2 regions of the Undibacterium sp. JH2W genome follow, and region 2 is predicted to be linked to the other one. Evidence: riboswitches for the same ligand, from Rfam matches in the RefSeq annotation. Region 2 holds a riboswitch; the other holds the start of a gene.

Region 1 (8,661 bases), on a different contig from region 2:
TTGCGGTATTGTCGCAACGCGTGCGCCGCATCATAGAAGCCAATCAGGCAGAAAAACGCATACGTCATCTGGCCTTTAATGATGTACTGACGGGCTTGCCAAATCGTACCCAATTCCTCGACCAATTGGGACGCAGGCTGGCACTGGCAAAGGAAAATGTGGAATCAGTGGCTGTGCTATTCCTCGATCTGGACCGGTTTAAGAATGTCAATGACACCCTGGGCCATGATGTTGGCGACCGTCTGCTGATTGCCGTTGCTCAGCGCATACGCCGCAGCGTGCGCAATGCCGATTGCGTGGCCCGCCTGGGCGGCGATGAGTTTACCGTGGTACTCAGTGAGCTGGCTGACCCGGCTGCAGCTGCGTCGGCAGCGCAGAATATTTGCCGCACCCTGGCCAAACCTTTCCAGATTGATGGGCATGATATTTTTGTCACTGCCAGCATAGGTATTTCAGTCTATCCTAATGATGGCACCGATGTTGGCACCCTGGTCAAGCATGCTGATACAGCGATGTACCGTGCCAAGAAAACCAATACCGACTTCCAGTTCTTTGAAGCTGCGATGGAGCACTCCATCTCTGAACGCGTGCGTCTGGAGAACGATTTGCGCCGGGCGCTGGAGCGCAATGAGCTGGCGGTGTTCTATCAACCCCAGGCACGTATGGACAATGGTGAAATCATAGGTATGGAAGCTCTGGTACGCTGGTTCCATCCTACCCGTGGCATGGTGTCACCGCTGGAATTCATACCCATGGCAGAAGAAACCGGCCTCATCATTGCACTTGGTGAATGGGTGCTGCGCACCGCTTGTACGCAAATGCGCAACTGGATGGATAAAGGCCTGGGGCATTTGCGGGTTGCGGTGAATTTGTCGGTCAGCCAGTTACTGGAAAAAGACTTTGCCGGAACGGTAGAGCAAGTCCTGGTCGATACCGGCTTGCCAGCCAGAATGCTGGAGCTGGAAATTACTGAAAGCACCCTGATGGAAAATGCCCAGGATACCCTGGCTGCGCTGGATCGCTTGCGCAGTCTTGGCGTCAGGCTGACTATCGATGATTTTGGTACTGGTTATTCATCGCTTTCTTATCTTAAGCGCTTCCCTGTCGATATCATCAAGATAGACCGCTCATTTGTTCGCGACATCCCGGGCGATGCCGACGATGCTGCCATTGTCACCGGCATCATTGCGCTGGCGCATAGTTTGCGTCTGGAGGTAGTGGCTGAAGGTGTGGAAACCCGTGAACAACTGGATTTCCTGCGTGCCCAATCCTGCGATATCCTGCAAGGATTTTATTTGAGTAAGCCTATACCGGCGCAGCAGCTGGAAGATGAGATTTTAAGCCAGTCCGGGAGTTTTTTCCTGGATCAGCAAGGCAAATAAAGAGTAAATAAGCTAAAACCGTTTTTTAAAAATATTCGAGACAGGAATGGTGCGATGAGGGCTTGCATAATGCAGCTACACTTACCTAAGTGGCAGCTTGGTCTGGGCCAGGGTTTGCTGACTATCTGCCTGCTATGCGCAAGTGCGGCCAGTTGCGCACAAGCCAAACCAGATTTTTCCGAGATCGAGGCCATCCACACTTTATCTGACCGCGACAATACAGCGGCACTCAAGCAACTGCAGGACTACAAGGAAAAATTAGGCCCGGATGCTGACTATGTCGTGCGTGCCGAAGTCTTGAAAACCTTGATCGGCATCCTGTATGACGCCGGCAAGATCAAGGAGGCTGATGCCGCCAATGCAGAACTGCTGCAACTGGCAAAGTCGCGCAAAGACAATGATATGATCAACATGGCCTTGATAGGAGAGGCTTTTCAATTGATGGACCAGGGCAAGTTTGCCATGGCCCTGATTAAATTAAATGACATACAGCAAAGCCTGCGTGATACAAAAAATGCTGAAGTCCTCATGCGTTTGAATATTGCGTTTGGCATGGTGCAGCTGGCTATAGGCAATTTTGACAAGTCCCTGTCGTATTTCCTGGAAGCCCTGAAACTGGCGGACCAGATACCGCGCCGCCGGGTACAAGCCAAGCTGTATCGCATGGAATCCATCGCCAGACTCTATCTGAATATGCACAACGCAGAAAAGGCGCTGGAAACCACCAACGAAGCCCTGACGATGTTGCCGGACATGGAATCGCCCAAGATTATTTCATCGCTGCAAATGACGCGCGGCCTGTCCTTGATTGATCTGGGTCGTCATGATGAAGCACTGGAAGCCTATAAGACAGTCTTGCAAATCGCTAACGACTCTGGCATGCCGGCCCTGGCCGCCACAGCGCTGGCAAATATTTCAGATTATTACCTGCATGTGCACAAGTTCATCGAGGCTGAACGCGCCGCCCGCTTTTCTCTGGAAAAAGCCGTGGCGGTCAAAGATCCTTTTTCTATTGCCATTGCCAAGGCAAATATAGGTTTTGCATTGGCGGGCCAAAAGAAATTTTCCCAGGGCATCACCTACATCAATGAAGCCAAGAAATTTTTCCTGGAAACCGGTTCCAAGTCGGATGTAGAGAATTTGCTCAGTGAAATTGGCAATATGTTTGAAGCTGCCGACATGCATAAAGAAGCCCTGGCCATCGTGCGTGAACAACAAAAACTCAGCGATGAATTATTTCGCTCTGACCGGGCCAGGGCAGTCGCGACCTTGCAAGAGCAATTCAATGCACAGCAAAGGCAAAAGCAAATTGAATTGCTGGCTCGCGAAAATCAATTGAAGGATGCAGAAATAAAAAACCGGCAATTGCAGCAAGTCATACTTATGCTGGCGGGTGTCTTGATGGTGATGGTGGGTGCGGTCATTTTCTTCCTGTATCAAAGGGTAAGGAAGACCAATGAAAAACTGCGTGAGGTCAATGAGCAACTGGAATTCCACGCGGTGCGCGACCCTTTGACGGGTTTGTATAACCGCCGCTCCTTTGTCGACATGATGAAGGGCAGGGTGATCTTGCCAGAAGGAGAACGCCGTGAAGATGCACTGGAAAATCCTGATTGTCTGATACTCATGGATATTGATCATTTTAAAAATATCAATGATAACTATGGTCATGCCGCAGGTGATGCCGTGCTGGTCGAGGTGGCGCGTCGTCTGCGCAGTACGGTGCGCGATACCGACATGGTCTTGCGCTGGGGCGGGGAAGAATTCCTGATTTATTCACCACGTACCAACCCTGCTCAATTGAAAAATCTGGTAGATCGTATCTTGCGCAGCATAGGTGAAGAAAGCATGGCTGTTGATGATGCTGAAGTGCCAGTCACGCTGACTGCAGGCTTCATCAGCTTGCCATTCTCAGGTTTGCCCGAGGCGATTTGCAATTGGGAAAAAGCCTTGCAAATTGCCGACATGGCCTTGTATCTGGGCAAGGTCAATGGCCGCAATCGTGCCTATGGCGTGAGTAAATTATTGATTGCCTATGAAGAAGCCTTGCCAGTACTTGACCATGATTTATCTGCGGCCATCAAGGCAGGCATGGTCGAATTGGCCGAAGTGCATGGGCCGGTCAGACCAGTGGAAAGTCACCCTCCTGCTATGCCAGCCATGCAAGATGCTGAATTGACCAGTGATATCAAATAAAGCACCAGAGTCAAAAAAAGTCGTATAATCTGCCGTCGTCGCAGTCCTGGCTAGTCCAGGGCCCGAAGAAAAATGCTAGGGGTCCTGCCATCAATTTTGTTGGCGGGTGAGAAATACCCTCGAACCTGATCTGGATAATGCCAGCGAAGGGAAGCTGCCGAAGACTTATTGCCACGCACCATCAGCGTGCGCATCCTGACTTTGGAAACTCCTTTGCTGGCTCCATGCCAATAAAGCAAAGGAGCCAAAATGAACGCCAACCCGCAATTCTTGTCCGCTACCGCCACGGTAGACGAGGCAGCCATTCAGCCACTACCGAATTCCCGCAAGACCTATGTACAGGGCAGCCGCCCCGATATCCGCGTCCCTATGCGCGAAATCACGCAGTCCGATACACCTGCAATGTTTGGTTCGGAAAAAAATCCACCTATCTATGTCTACGATACTTCCGGCCCCTATACCGACCCTGCCGTCAAGATCGATATCCGCTCTGGCCTGGCATCAGTGCGTGGTGCCTGGATAGCCGAGCGTAATGACACTGAAGAACTGGCTGGCCCGACCTCAGAATACGGCATCGCCCGTCTGCATGATCCCAAACTGGCTGAGCTGCGCTTTAACCTCAAGCGCTTGCCACGCCGTGCGCTGACTGGCAAGAATGTCTCGCAAATGCACTATGCACGCCAGGGTATCATCACGCCGGAAATGGAATTTGTTTCCATCCGCGAAAACCTGCGCAGAAAAGAATACCTGGAAAACCTGAAAGCCTCGGGCCCCATGGGTAACAAGCTGGCAGAAGTCATGGGCCGCCAGCATCCAGGCCAGTCTTTTGGTGCGGCGATACCTGAAGAAATCACGCCGGAATTCGTACGCTCAGAAATCGCCCGTGGCCGTGCGATTATTCCTGCGAATATCAATCACCCTGAAATCGAACCCATGATCATAGGCCGTAATTTCCTGGTCAAGATCAATGCCAATATAGGCAATTCAGCAGTCACATCTTCCATCGGTGAAGAAGTAGAAAAAATGACCTGGGCAATACGCTGGGGTGGCGATAATGTCATGGATCTTTCCACTGGCAAACACATCCACGAAACCCGCGAATGGATCATCCGTAATTCACCCGTGCCTATCGGCACCGTGCCCATCTATCAGGCACTGGAAAAAGTGAATGGCAAGGCAGAAGACCTGACCTGGGAAATCTTCCGCGATACGCTCATCGAGCAAGCCGAGCAAGGCGTTGATTACTTCACCATCCACGCCGGTGTACGCCTGCAATATGTGCCTATGACAGCCAAGCGTCTGACCGGCATCGTCTCGCGCGGTGGTTCCATCATGGCAAAATGGTGTCTGGCGCATCATAAGGAAAGCTTCCTGTACGAGCATTTCGAAGACATTTGCGAAATCATGAAAGCCTATGACGTCTCCTTCAGCCTTGGCGATGGCCTGCGTCCAGGTTCCATCTATGATGCCAATGATGAAGCGCAACTGGGGGAATTGAAAACACTGGGTGAGTTGACACAGATCGCCTGGAAGCATGATGTACAAGTCATGATAGAAGGCCCTGGCCATGTACCCATGCACCTCATCAAAGAAAACATGGACCTGCAACTGGAGCAATGCCATGAAGCACCTTTCTATACCCTGGGTCCTTTGACGACTGATATCGCCCCTGGCTATGACCACATCACCTCTGGCATAGGTGCTGCACAGATAGGCTGGTATGGCACGGCCATGCTGTGCTATGTGACACCTAAGGAGCATCTGGGTTTGCCCAACAAGGTCGATGTCAAGGATGGCATCATCACTTACAAAATCGCTGCCCATGCAGCCGACTTGGCAAAAGGCCATCCGGGTGCGCAGATACGCGACAACGCCTTATCCAAGGCCCGCTTTGAATTCCGCTGGGAAGACCAATTTAATATCGGCCTGGACCCTGACAAGGCACGTGAATTCCATGATGAAACTTTGCCTAAAGATTCTGCCAAGGTCGCCCATTTCTGCTCCATGTGCGGCCCGCATTTTTGTTCGATGAAAATCACGCAGGAAGTGCGTGACTATGCCAATGCCCAGGGCATCACCGAGATACAGGCCTTGAAAAAAGGGATGGAAGTGAAAGCCGTTGAATTCATCAAATCCGGCGCGGAAATCTACAAGAAACAATAGCCATGTTTGACATACAGCTCAATGGAGAAAAGCGGCAACTGGCGAGCTCACTGCTGGCGGATTTGATTGCAGAATTGAATCTGTCACAGCAGGCGATTGCGGTGGCAGTGAACCGGCAGATTATTCCTCGGTCGCGATGGACAGAGCATCAGTTGCAAGTGGATGACAAGGTCGATGTAGTGCGGGCAATTGGCGGCGGTTGAATGTAGGTTGGGCTACGCTTCATCAGCCCAACACTGGGCATTCAAATAACGTGCATGTTGATTCAAGGCCTATTGTTGGGCTGGTAAACCGCAGCCCAACCTACGGCGCTAACAGGGTGCAGTCCAATCTATGACGTATTACTTGGTCTTCACAAATTTGAAAGAATTTTATGAACACAGAAAACAAGCCAGGCCTAACCATAGCCGGCAAAACCTACCGCTCCCGCCTCCTGGTCGGCAGCGGTAAATACAAAGATCTGGAGCAAACCCGTCTGGCAACAGAAGCCAGCGGGGCCGAGATCATCACGGTGGCGATACGCCGTGTGAATATAGGGCAAGACCCGAATGCACCAAGCTTGCTGGATGTAGTACCGCCCAGCAAATACACCATACTGCCTAACTCAGCGGGTTGCTATAACGCCGAAGATGCAGTCTACACTCTGCAACTGGGACGTGAGTTATTGGGTGGCCACAAACTGTGCAAACTCGAAGTACTGGGCGACGAGAAAACCCTGTTCCCTAACATGCCGGAAACACTGAAGGCAGCCAGGACTTTGGTGCAGGATGGCTTTGACGTTATGGTGTATTGCAGCGATGACCCTATACAGGCACGTATGCTGGAAGATATAGGCTGCGTCGCCATCATGCCGCTGGCATCCTTGATAGGCTCAGGCATGGGTATTTTGAACCCATGGAATCTGTCGCTGATCATCGATCAATCCAAGGTGCCAGTGCTGGTCGATGCTGGTGTGGGTACGGCATCTGATGCTGCGATAGCCATGGAGCTAGGTTGCGATGGCGTATTGATGAATACTGCCATCGCCGGTGCTCAAGACCCGGTGCGCATGGCACATGCCATGGGGCTGGCAGTGGAAGCCGGGCGGGAGGCATTCCTGGCAGGCCGCATGCCACGCAAGTTTGCGGCATCACCATCTTCACCGATGGCTGGCCGAATAGTCTGATATTCGTTTGATGCCTGTTAAATGAAAACGATCACGCGTCCCTGTGTGCTGGTGTTTGCTGGGCATGATCCCAGTGGTGGTGCCGGCATACAGGCAGATATAGAAGCCATCGCTGCGCAGGGCGCGCATGCCTTGCCGGTGATTACGGCATTGACAGTACAGGACAATGACCATGCTTATGCGGTGCACGCAGTCGATGTGCAAATCATTTTGCAGCAAGCCATGACTCTGGTGGCAAAAATGCCGGTCAAGGTCGTCAAACTAGGCATCGTTGCTCATAAAAAAAATGCCACGGCGATTGCCAGTTTTATCCAGAAGATGAAACTGCAGCAGCCTGATCTGCAAGTCATTGTCGATCCGGTATTAGGCAGCGGTCATGGCGACAGTTTGTCGCTGGATGACGCAGTCGCGGCGATTGAACCTTTGCTGAAAGTCGCAACGCTGATCACGCCGAACCTGCCTGAATTGAAACGCTTGTCTTCACCCGTTGACGATATGCAGACACAGGTAGCAAACCTGATGCAAAACTATGATGCGGATGTCTTGCTAAAAGGTGGTCATGCAACAGAAGCGCAGGTAAAAAATATCTGGTTCCAGCACGGGCAATGGCAGACTGCAAGAGAATGGCTGTGGTCACGTCTACCCGGTGAATTTCATGGCAGTGGCTGCACACTGGCGTCTGCCATCGCCGGGCAATTGGCCAAGGGTGCGACTTTAGCTGATGCTCTGCAACAGGCGCAAAGCTATACTCAGCAGAGCCTGACACATGCGTATGCGATTGCTGCAGGCCAGCTCATTCCGGCGCGCCAGCCAGCATTGAATACAAGGAAAAAATCATGAACAAACTGAGCAAGCATCAATTACGTGGCTTGTACATTGTCACCCCGGACTGGGATGATACCGCTCAACTGCTAGCAATAACTGAGCAGGCTTTGCTGGGCGGTGCCAATATCGTGCAATACCGTCACAAGACTGCCAGCCTGGAATTGCGTAAGATACAGGCCAGTGCCTTGCTGGAACTGTGCCGCCGCTTTGACAAGCCTTTCATCATTAATGACCACCTGGAGCTTTGCCTGGAAATTGATGCCGACGGCCTGCATGTAGGCGGCACAGATATCTCTGTAGCCGATGCCAGAGCCAAGCTGGGTGCGGACAAAATACTGGGTGCGTCCTGCTATGGTGACCTGGAACTGGCTCGTACTGCGGTCAGGGGCGGGGCCAGCTATATTGCCTTTGGCGGTTTCTATCCTTCCCGCATCAAGAAATATGCAGTGACCACACCTGCCAGCATAGTTGGCGAGGCGGTCAAGGAGTTTGATCTGCCCAATGTGGTCATCGGCGGCATGACACTGGACAACTGCCAGCCTTTGATCGCGCAAGGGACGCACATGGTGGCGGTAATCAGTAGTGTGTATATGGCAGAACAGCCACAACAAGCTGCGCGGGCATTTACTACGCTTTTCGCTGCAGGTAATGTTTGAAAGACAGGCGGAGGCTTATCTCGTTTCGCCTTCGCTTTCTTTGTCGGCAGGCATCGCTGCCTGTGGTTCCAGATCTTCGACTTTCAATAATTCTGCCGTGGTCAGGATGCCGACGCTGACAATATCGTGGCCTTCTATCGTCTCACATTTACGCGGGTTGGCCAACGTACCTTCCGTGCAAAAGCGGATATTGGCTTTTTTCTTATCTGCTCCCGGATAATAGAACAACATCATGTCACTGGCTCTTTTGATATACATAGCCTGATCCAGCAAT
Region 2 (8,661 bases):
TGGAATTTAATATCAGTGTCTTGCTACCCATAGAAGCCGGTTTGCGCATGGGTGTGATGTGGGACCTGTATTTGCGCGCCACCAAGCGTGACCGTCGCGAAGTGGCAGTGCAAACTTTTGCCAGTTTATTCCGTACTGATATGTCGCGGGCAAACCGGGTTGCAGATATGGTGAAATCCCTGTACCTGCAATTGAAACCTGCTGGCGATACCTATGTGCGCTTATTGCAATGGAGTGCAATCTTGCATGAAGTCGGTATGGCTATCTCGCATACTGGGTATCACAAGCACGGCGCCTACATGATAGAAAATGCCGATATGGCAGGCTTTACTGCGCGCGAGCAAAGGGTGATGAGTAAGCTTATCCTCAGCCAGAAAGGTAACCTGCGTAAAGTGGGCGATGGCCTGGCTGACCAGGATTTTGCCAAGGCAGTACTGGCCCTGCGCCTGGCTGTCATGCTTATGCACTCGCGAGCAGAAATTGACTTTGAAGATGTGCGCCTGAAAATGAAAGGCCGGGTCGAGCTGGAAATGAAGCGTGACTGGGTCAGTGTACATCCCACCGTAGCTTATTGGTTGCAAAAAGAAATTGAATGCTGGCGCGAGATAGGGATGGATTTTCTCGTCAGGGCAAATGTGTAATTTCCACTGGATCATGCATGCAGCTCCTTGTCCTGTGCTTTGCCTGGACACGGGCTAGAGATCAATTAAATGCGATTAAATGCAATCAGCCACCATGATGGAGCGGAATACCCGTCCTAAAAGTTTGCCTGATTTATCATAGGCTGTAAATAACACCGTACCGCCAAATTTGTTTGGCTTACCTCCTGCCATGTCATAGAAGTCAACCTTGCTGACTTCTTTTAGTGGAAATGAAATAATAGTCCGTTCCCCCAGGTGCTGGTCGCTTTGCAGTTTGTGGATATGGATAAGTGCAACTTCAGCCTCGTTGAATTTGCCATAGGCAGCTGAATAGGGATCAGTTGCATAATCAAGATTCCTGGACACAAGATATTCCTTCATCCTGAAGTCTTGGTTGGCTGCTTTGCCATCAATTTCCCCTGCCAGTCTTCCATCAGCCAATTTGTCGATTTGTATTTCAAATTGATGTTTGCCATTGCCAAAATCGGGGAAGCTGGCACGACATTTCAACACTTCTTCCGCGCCTGCAAAGCCAGCGAGCAGGCTGCCTGTAACAAGAAAAATATACCTGAACGTGTTCATCATGCTTTCACTCCTCATCATTCCGGGGTTTGTTGGAATGTCAGGTTCAGGATGACACAGTCTACCTGTGATGCCACGTGCTGCCTGCAAAGTATTGAATATCAATACTGGGGTAATAAGCAGGCGATGCCTGACAAGGCTGAACGGCAATTCTTAAATACGTCAAAAATAAATCAAAAGCTTTATTGAATTTAATTGTATGTAACGATCGTTTCATGTAACATATGTTTCATGACTAGACGAGATGAACTGCGCGACAACGCGCTTGACTATTTTTTGGCTAATGGCCTGGCTGAGCTGTCATTGCGACCACTGGCAGAGCAAATTGGAACCAGTGCGCGGCTATTAATCTACCACTTCGAATCCAAGGAAAAACTGATCACGGTGGTGATGGACGAGGCACGCTCTCGTGTGCAGCAATCAGTGATCAAAATGATGCATGCCACTCAAGGTGAAGCGAGCATGGAGTTGTTCTGGAGCTGGATTACCGACAACGACAATATTCGCTATGTGCGCTTGTTGTTTGAGGTTCAAGTACTGGCGCTGCAAAATCCCGCAGTCTATGCACAATTTTTATCCGATACCAGTTCCAGCTGGCTGGAGGTACTTGAGCATGGCTTACCTGAATCAGCCGAGCGCCGTACCATCGCAACCTTATGTAGTGCCGTGATCGATGGCCTGGTGCTGGAATATATGAGTACGGGCGATCTGGATCGCACTACCGCTGCATTGAAATTCTTCGTCAGGTTGTTAAGTCAAGGCAATGAAAAATTCAAAGCATAAGGATCATGCATCCCGTGTTTTGTGGAAGTAAAAACCTGAAGATAGTGGCGAGGTGAAATGGCAGGAGCCCATTGTCTTTCTTCGTCCGGTTTGCATCACATCAGTAAATTCTTCTGATGTCTTATCACACATGGTATCCACCAAATATAAGGATATGCCCAGCATGAACCAACTCTATAACAACTCAGCAAGTGCGACCGGAACGATAGAAAATCCAAAGAAATTATTGGCCTCACCAAGGCATACCTTGACTTTGTTTGGCATCGTCATGATTTTGCTGGTGGCTGGGGTGTTGAATGTTTCAAACAAGCCTGCTGTTAGCCAGACGCCTGATCCATCTCAAATGCTCAAGACGAATTTGATCATGATCGCCATACTTTGGTACTGGGCATTTTTTATTTATAAAGGCATGCAGGGCTATGGCCGTTCAGTGCTGGAATTTTTTGAATTCAAGTCCTTTATGCCGAATAAATTAATCGCTGATTGTGCCTATGCCGTACTGGCGCTTGTACTGATTTTTGCATGTTCATATGGTGTGCATCACCTCTTGCCTGATCATGTTTCACCATCCAGTAATCCTATACTTTCTTCCAGGCCGACGGGCTTGTTCGGAATCACTGCCTGGATATGTTTATCCATCAGTGCCGGTATATGTGAAGAGATCGTGTTTCGGGGTTATCTCCAGCGTCAGCTTGCTTTAATGACGGGAAATGTCGGCGTCGCCATTTTGCTCCAGGCTATCCTGTTCGGTATTGGGCATGCCTATGAGGGGCTCAGCTCAGTAATCGCCATCATGTTGCACGGTCTGTTCCTGGGTATACTCGCTCATTGGCGTGGCAATATCCGTGCAGGTATTATTGAGCACGCGGGCTGGGATATTCTTGCCGGATTCGGGCTCTTAAATGAAAATTGGTAAAAACGCTGTATTGCTGCACCTATAAGTCATGCTGTACTCAGGATGTGCAGATAACATAAAAAAAGACAGGTTTGAACCTGTCTTTTTTATGAGGTGAAGTTATCTGGAAGCTATCAGAAATCAAATTGTGCCGACACTTTATAAGTGCGCGGTGCGCCCGGGAATAAATAACCACCCAGGGATTGCGTCACGTCACGCCAGTAAAATTTGTCCAGCGCATTGTCGATATTAAAGCGCAGGGTAGTGGCTGTCGTACCGATCTGCGTCGCATAGCGCGCACCCAGATTGACGACATGGTAGCCAGGCACAGTTACACTATTATCCGGACTGAATGCCTTGCTGCTGGCATATTGCCAGCTTGCGTTGACATTCAAACCTTTGACTTCCGCTACCGCATAATCGGCATAGACAGTAGATTTGAAGCGCGGCACGTTCATGACGCGCTTGTCGTCCAGGCTGCTGATTCCCGTGTTTTGTTGTTTGGCATCAAGGGCTGTCAGGCTGGCACCGAGGTTCAACTGTGGCGTGAGTTTGCCTTGAGCAGACAGTTCCAGTCCTGTGTGCAGTGCTTCACCATTGCTGACATAGGTATTGCTGTTATTGGTATATTCCAGCGGTTTTTTGATGCGGAAGATGGCGGCAGACAGGCTCAGGTCACGCTGCACATCTGCTTTCACACCAAATTCAATTTGCGTGGATTTGCCAGGGTTCAGCATCTGGCTGGCATTGCTGGTGCCGAAAGGAGCGATACCGCCGTGTTCCAACCCCTGGGCAAAGCTGCCGTAGACAGAAATTTGCTGGGTTGGTTTAAATACCAGGGCTGCCGTGGACAGGAATTTGCTTTGGTCATAGCCAGGATTATCAAACTGAGTACGTGAGATATTCAAATGACGCAGGCCCAGATGCAGTTTCAGATTATCTTGCAGGCTGATAATGTCTTGCACAAAGGCTGACCATTCCTTATCAGTACGACGCAGAAAGACTGGACCAGTTTTATTTGCTGATGGCATCACGCTGACAGGGCGGAACAAATTACTGCTGCCTGCATAGTCATAGACATAGTCACCAAAATAATCCTTGCGTTGGGAATGGCTGATGCCAACAGCCAGTTCATGCTGCATGCCACCAGCGTTGAATTTGCCATTCAGCAGGGCTTGTGTGCCCCACAGTGATTTGGATTCATTCACGCTTTGGTAGTCATACACATCATAGTCACCATTCGCGCAATAACCAGGATACAGATTGGCCGCACCACAGCCATAAGGGAAGGCAGTGTAATCATCGCGCTTGAACTCATGTTTGTTGGCGGCGACACTGGCGCGCCAGTCAGCATTGATCTGATATTCAAAACGCAGGCCCAGGTTGCTGTTGCGGGTATCGACGGGTTTGGCCCAGGGCTGGGCATTGAGCATCAGGTCAGCAGGGACGCCACGTGGCAAATCCGTGCCATTGAATAATTGAAAGCCAGGTACTGATAATTGTGATTTGTGCTGGTAGTCGGCATCGATTTGCAGCAGTGCTTGTGGCGTGATATGCCAGTCGAAAGCGGCGGAGACGAATTGACGATTGCCATCCGCACCTTTGACATAAGAACGCAGGCGTTCACCTGCTGCATTGATGCGAAAGCCAAATTGCTTGTCACTGGAATTGTCACTGATATCGGCGGCACCATAGACTGTGCCGCGCTCGCTGATTTCAAATGTGGCAGAGCGAACTGCGTAGCTGGTGGGGCGCTTGGTCACATAGTTGATGATACCGCCTGGCGTGGCAAAGCCAGCCTGGAAGCCTGCGATACCCTTGAGGATTTCTATGCGTTCCTTGTTTTCCAAGGGGATGGAGGCATCCCCTGGTATGGCAAAACCATCTTTGCGGTAGCTGCTGGCATTGTCGAGGGCAAAGCCGCGTATGGAGAATTGCTCGGCATAACCAATGGCGTTGTAGGCATCGTTGACACTGGCATCAAACTTCATGGCATCTGTGGTCTGGCGTATCCGCAAGTCCTGCATCTGTGCTGCACTGAAAGTGTTCACCGAGTAAGGCGCATCTACCAGTGCGGTGTCAATAAAACCCGTAACCTTGCTGCGCTCGACCTTGGATTCGGTCACTTTGCTACCTGTAATGGTGACTTCTGGCAGTGCCTTGTCATTGGCAGTGTTGCTTTGCGCATGGGCAGATGACAGCAAGAGACAAGCTTGGGCAATGGAAAAGGCGATGATGCTGGGACGTATGGTGATATTAGACATGGTTTGCTCTTATTGCGTTGTGGATGACAGCGCGGGAGCAAACAAAGAAGCAAGAACGACCGGGACTTTGCGCTTCCCTTCGCTGGCATTATCCAGATCAGGTAGAAGGGACTCTCTCACCCGGAAATTATAATTCCCAGGACCCCTAGCGTAGGCCACACTTTACCATGAAACGGCATGTCAAGGCTGGCGCGGCATGCTGGCCCGCAATGAGGGCTTTTATTTCATTGAAGAAAAAACCAGGTTTTCTCATGGTTTTTATGATTAGGGCTTGTATAATTAATAAATTGTACACGTATCTACTTGATCATTTTCTGCATTATCACTCAATTCACTGATTGGACTCCTATGCTTATGTCTAAATTTCACCCTTGGGTTTTAGTTTTTTGCCTGTTCAATGGCGCATCTGCATATGCGCAACAAGCTGCACCGGCAGCAGAATATTCCCTCAAGCATGAGAGCTTGGAGACTGGTTCTCATATCCCGCGAAATGCAGTGGCAAATGTCAGCGTAGCGATCAATAAGCCTTATGCCGAGTTGAGCAACGGGGAGAAGGCCATAGTTCGTTCACTGTATGAGCATCTGGATGCAACTGATGAGCCACCTTATCCATTGAAGGGGACAAAAGACATACTGAGGGTGATCATGAAAGCCCAGGATGTACTTCACCTGAAAGGGGATTTAACGGTCGTTGTTGAGGTCAATGCAGATGGAACGCCGAACGCCGTTGGCGTGTTGACATCTCCAGATGAGCGTATGACAAAGATAGCGGCAATGGCCTTGATGGAAGAGCGCTATAAACCAGCTCTGTGCAAGGGTGTTGCATGCAAAATGCAATTTCCAGTGCGAGTCACATTAAGCACCAGTCATTAAATGACGGCTTTGCTATACCTGAAGGGCAGCTCGATTTTTAGGGCAGCCCTTCAAATCAGGCTGATGGATTTGCCTTGCTTTCGGATGATCTGAAGTTATTCCAAAGACCCTCGCAGGAATACACAATGAGTGCAGTCCATATAGCGATAAAGCCTGTCAATTTGTTGGAATCGAAAGGTTCATGATAAAGCCATACGCCTAGCAGTAATTGCACCAGGGGCGAGATGTATTGCAGTAATCCCAGTGTCGTCATGGGAATGCGCCTGGCCCCTGCGGCAAATAGTAACAAGGGGATGGCGGTAATTGGGCCACTAATGAGTAGTAGCATCTTGATATCCACGCTGCTGGCGATAAAGCTGTTTTGTCCTTGAAAAGTCATCCAGCATAACCAGCCAAAGGCAAATGGAAAGAGCAGGGCAGTTTCCAGCGACAAGCCTTCTAGCGCGCCCAATGCAGAGGTCTTGCGCAGCAAGCCGTAGGTGCCAAATGTCATTGCCAGTACCAGACCTATCCAGGGCAGATGGCCGGTTTGCATGGTCAACCAGGCAACACCCGTTGCCGCCAGTGCCACCGACAACCATTGGCCGGGGCGCAGCTTTTCGCGCAGCCAGACTGAACCGATGAGAATATTGACCAGAGGTGTGATGAAATAGCCCAGGCTGGCATCAACAATGTGACCATGATTGACTGCCCAGATATACACAAACCAGTTGGCTGACAAGAGCAGGGCGCTCAGGGCAAAACCGGCAATCAGTTTCGGTTGTTGTGCTGCACCTTTCACCCATGTCCATTGCTTGCGCCAGGTCAAAACACCTAGTAGAAATAACAGTGACCACAGCATGCGGTTGAGTAAAATTTCCAGTGCCGGGACATCGTACAAGGTTTTGAAATAGATGGGAAACAGGCCCCAGAGAAAATAAGCAGAGCCTGCAAACAAGATACCTTGGCGCATGAGTAGCAATCAACAATAAAGCTTGCAGCAGCAAGCAAGGCTACCATTATCGCTTGAAAAGAAATTGTTTGCTGTCAGCGTCTATTTGTTTCTTGCTGCGGCCAGGTGTTTGCACAAAGCTTCGGTACCATCGAGTATGCGTGGTCCGGCGCGATTGAGCCAATCGCCTTTGACGGCATAAAAATTGTTTTTCTTTACTGCTGTCAGGACAGGGTATTGCTTCCAGTCCGTCATGCTGTCGATATTTTCGCCACTGCTGAATATGACGTCCGGATTGGCAGCCAGCACTGCTTCATTGGTGATAGTGGAGCTCAGGTCTTTGAGTTGGCCGAATACATTTTTGCCACCACACAGGCGTATGGAGTCGGACACCATATGCGTATCATTGATGGTCATCAGTGGCCTGCGTATCATTTGATAAAACACGCTGACCGGTGTTGCTGAACCGGGCAATTGATAAGTCTTGCGCAGACTGTCGAGACGCTGCCTGAACTTTTGTGCATTGGCTTTGCCTGCATTGTCAGTGCCAGCCAATGTCGCCAACCTCTCTATCGAGGTAGCCACCATTTCAAAATTATGCGGTTCACTTTCAAAGACAGTGATGTGGTTGCTGCGCAATTTATTGGCCAGGATTTTTGCATTGCCGGTGCCCCAGACGATGACCAGGTCAGGTTTGAGGGCAAGCAGACGTTCCAGATCCAGGGCAAAAATATTCCCTATGGACGGCAGTTTTTTTGCTGCTTCCGGGTAGTCGCTGTAATCAGTGACGGCAATGATATTGTTGGCAGCACCAGCCTCAAACAGCAACTCCGTAATATGCGGCGCCAAACTGACGATGCGCTGCACAGGTTTATCTACAGTGACCTGGCGTTGCGCATCATCGAGCACGGTGATGGATGCAAACGCAGCGGTGGATGCAAGGCAGGCTGCCACCGCAGTGCTGCTGGCGACCAATTTGACTGTGGATTGCAGTGCTTGTGGCAAGCGCATCAGATTTCCAGATTATCGATCAGACGCGTGCCGCCCAGTTTAGCAGCAGCCACAACAACCAGCGGGGATTGTTGAGCAATGTCACCTGCAGATGGTGGTTGCAGGTCGCAGCGTTTGCGTATCGAGATGTAATCCGGTTTCCAGTTGCGTGCAGCCAGTTTTGCCATGGCTTGACGTTCAAGTTCAAACATATCCAGATGACCACCGCGCACTTCTGCTGCGACTTCATTCAAGACTTTATACAAGGCAGGTGCTTCGGCACGCTCTTCTGGCGACAGATACATATTACGAGAAGACAGGGCCAGGCCATCTTCTGCGCGGAAAGTTTCTGCGGCGATGATTTCAGTCGGCAACGCAAATTGCTTGCTCATATTGCGTACTATCATGAGCTGCTGATAATCTTTTTTACCGAACACTGCAACGCGTGGCTGCACGCAAGAAAACAGTTTTAATACGACTGTGGTGACACCAGTAAAGAACCCGGGGCGGAATTCACCTTCAAGAATATTGCCCAGGTCATCTGGTGGGCGCACGCGGTATTCTTGCGGTTCTGGATATAAGTCTTTTTCAGTAGGGGCAAACAAGACATACACGCCTTCTTTTTCCAGCTTCTCTACGTCAGCCTGGAAAGTGCGTGGATATTTATCGAAATCTTCATTCGGGCCAAACTGCAGGCGATTC

What was found. A riboswitch is a leader RNA that binds a small molecule or an ion and turns the genes downstream of it on or off. The one in region 2 is predicted to bind thiamine pyrophosphate.
Region 1: linked by a shared signal. The riboswitch ahead of thiC (phosphomethylpyrimidine synthase ThiC) and the one ahead of ACO0LC_RS03895 (TonB-dependent siderophore receptor) in region 2 are both predicted to bind thiamine pyrophosphate.

Annotation. Positions count from the first base shown of each region.
Region 1 covers NZ_JBMPOT010000027.1:17,481-26,141, forward strand. The annotation lists gene ACO0LC_RS26775 (EAL domain-containing protein) at 1-1,382, shown strand, start outside; gene ACO0LC_RS26780 (tetratricopeptide repeat-containing diguanylate cyclase) at 1,452-3,578, shown strand; TPP riboswitch at 3,646-3,747, shown strand; gene thiC (phosphomethylpyrimidine synthase ThiC) at 3,828-5,741, shown strand; gene thiS (sulfur carrier protein ThiS) at 5,744-5,944, shown strand; gene ACO0LC_RS26795 (thiazole synthase) at 6,115-6,906, shown strand; gene thiD (bifunctional hydroxymethylpyrimidine kinase/phosphomethylpyrimidine kinase) at 6,928-7,746, shown strand; gene thiE (thiamine phosphate synthase) at 7,743-8,387, shown strand; gene ACO0LC_RS26810 (hypothetical protein) at 8,403-8,661, opposite strand, start outside.
Region 2 covers NZ_JBMPOT010000002.1:344,637-353,297, forward strand. The annotation lists gene ACO0LC_RS03875 (Ppx/GppA family phosphatase) at 1-641, shown strand, start outside; gene ACO0LC_RS03880 (hypothetical protein) at 717-1,313, opposite strand; gene ACO0LC_RS03885 (TetR/AcrR family transcriptional regulator) at 1,455-2,006, shown strand; gene ACO0LC_RS03890 (CPBP family intramembrane glutamic endopeptidase) at 2,059-2,922, shown strand; gene ACO0LC_RS03895 (TonB-dependent siderophore receptor) at 3,036-5,165, opposite strand; TPP riboswitch at 5,223-5,322, opposite strand; gene ACO0LC_RS03900 (energy transducer TonB) at 5,469-6,038, shown strand; gene rarD (EamA family transporter RarD) at 6,094-6,990, opposite strand; gene ACO0LC_RS03910 (cobalamin-binding protein) at 7,072-7,980, opposite strand; gene panC (pantoate--beta-alanine ligase) at 7,980-8,661, opposite strand, start outside.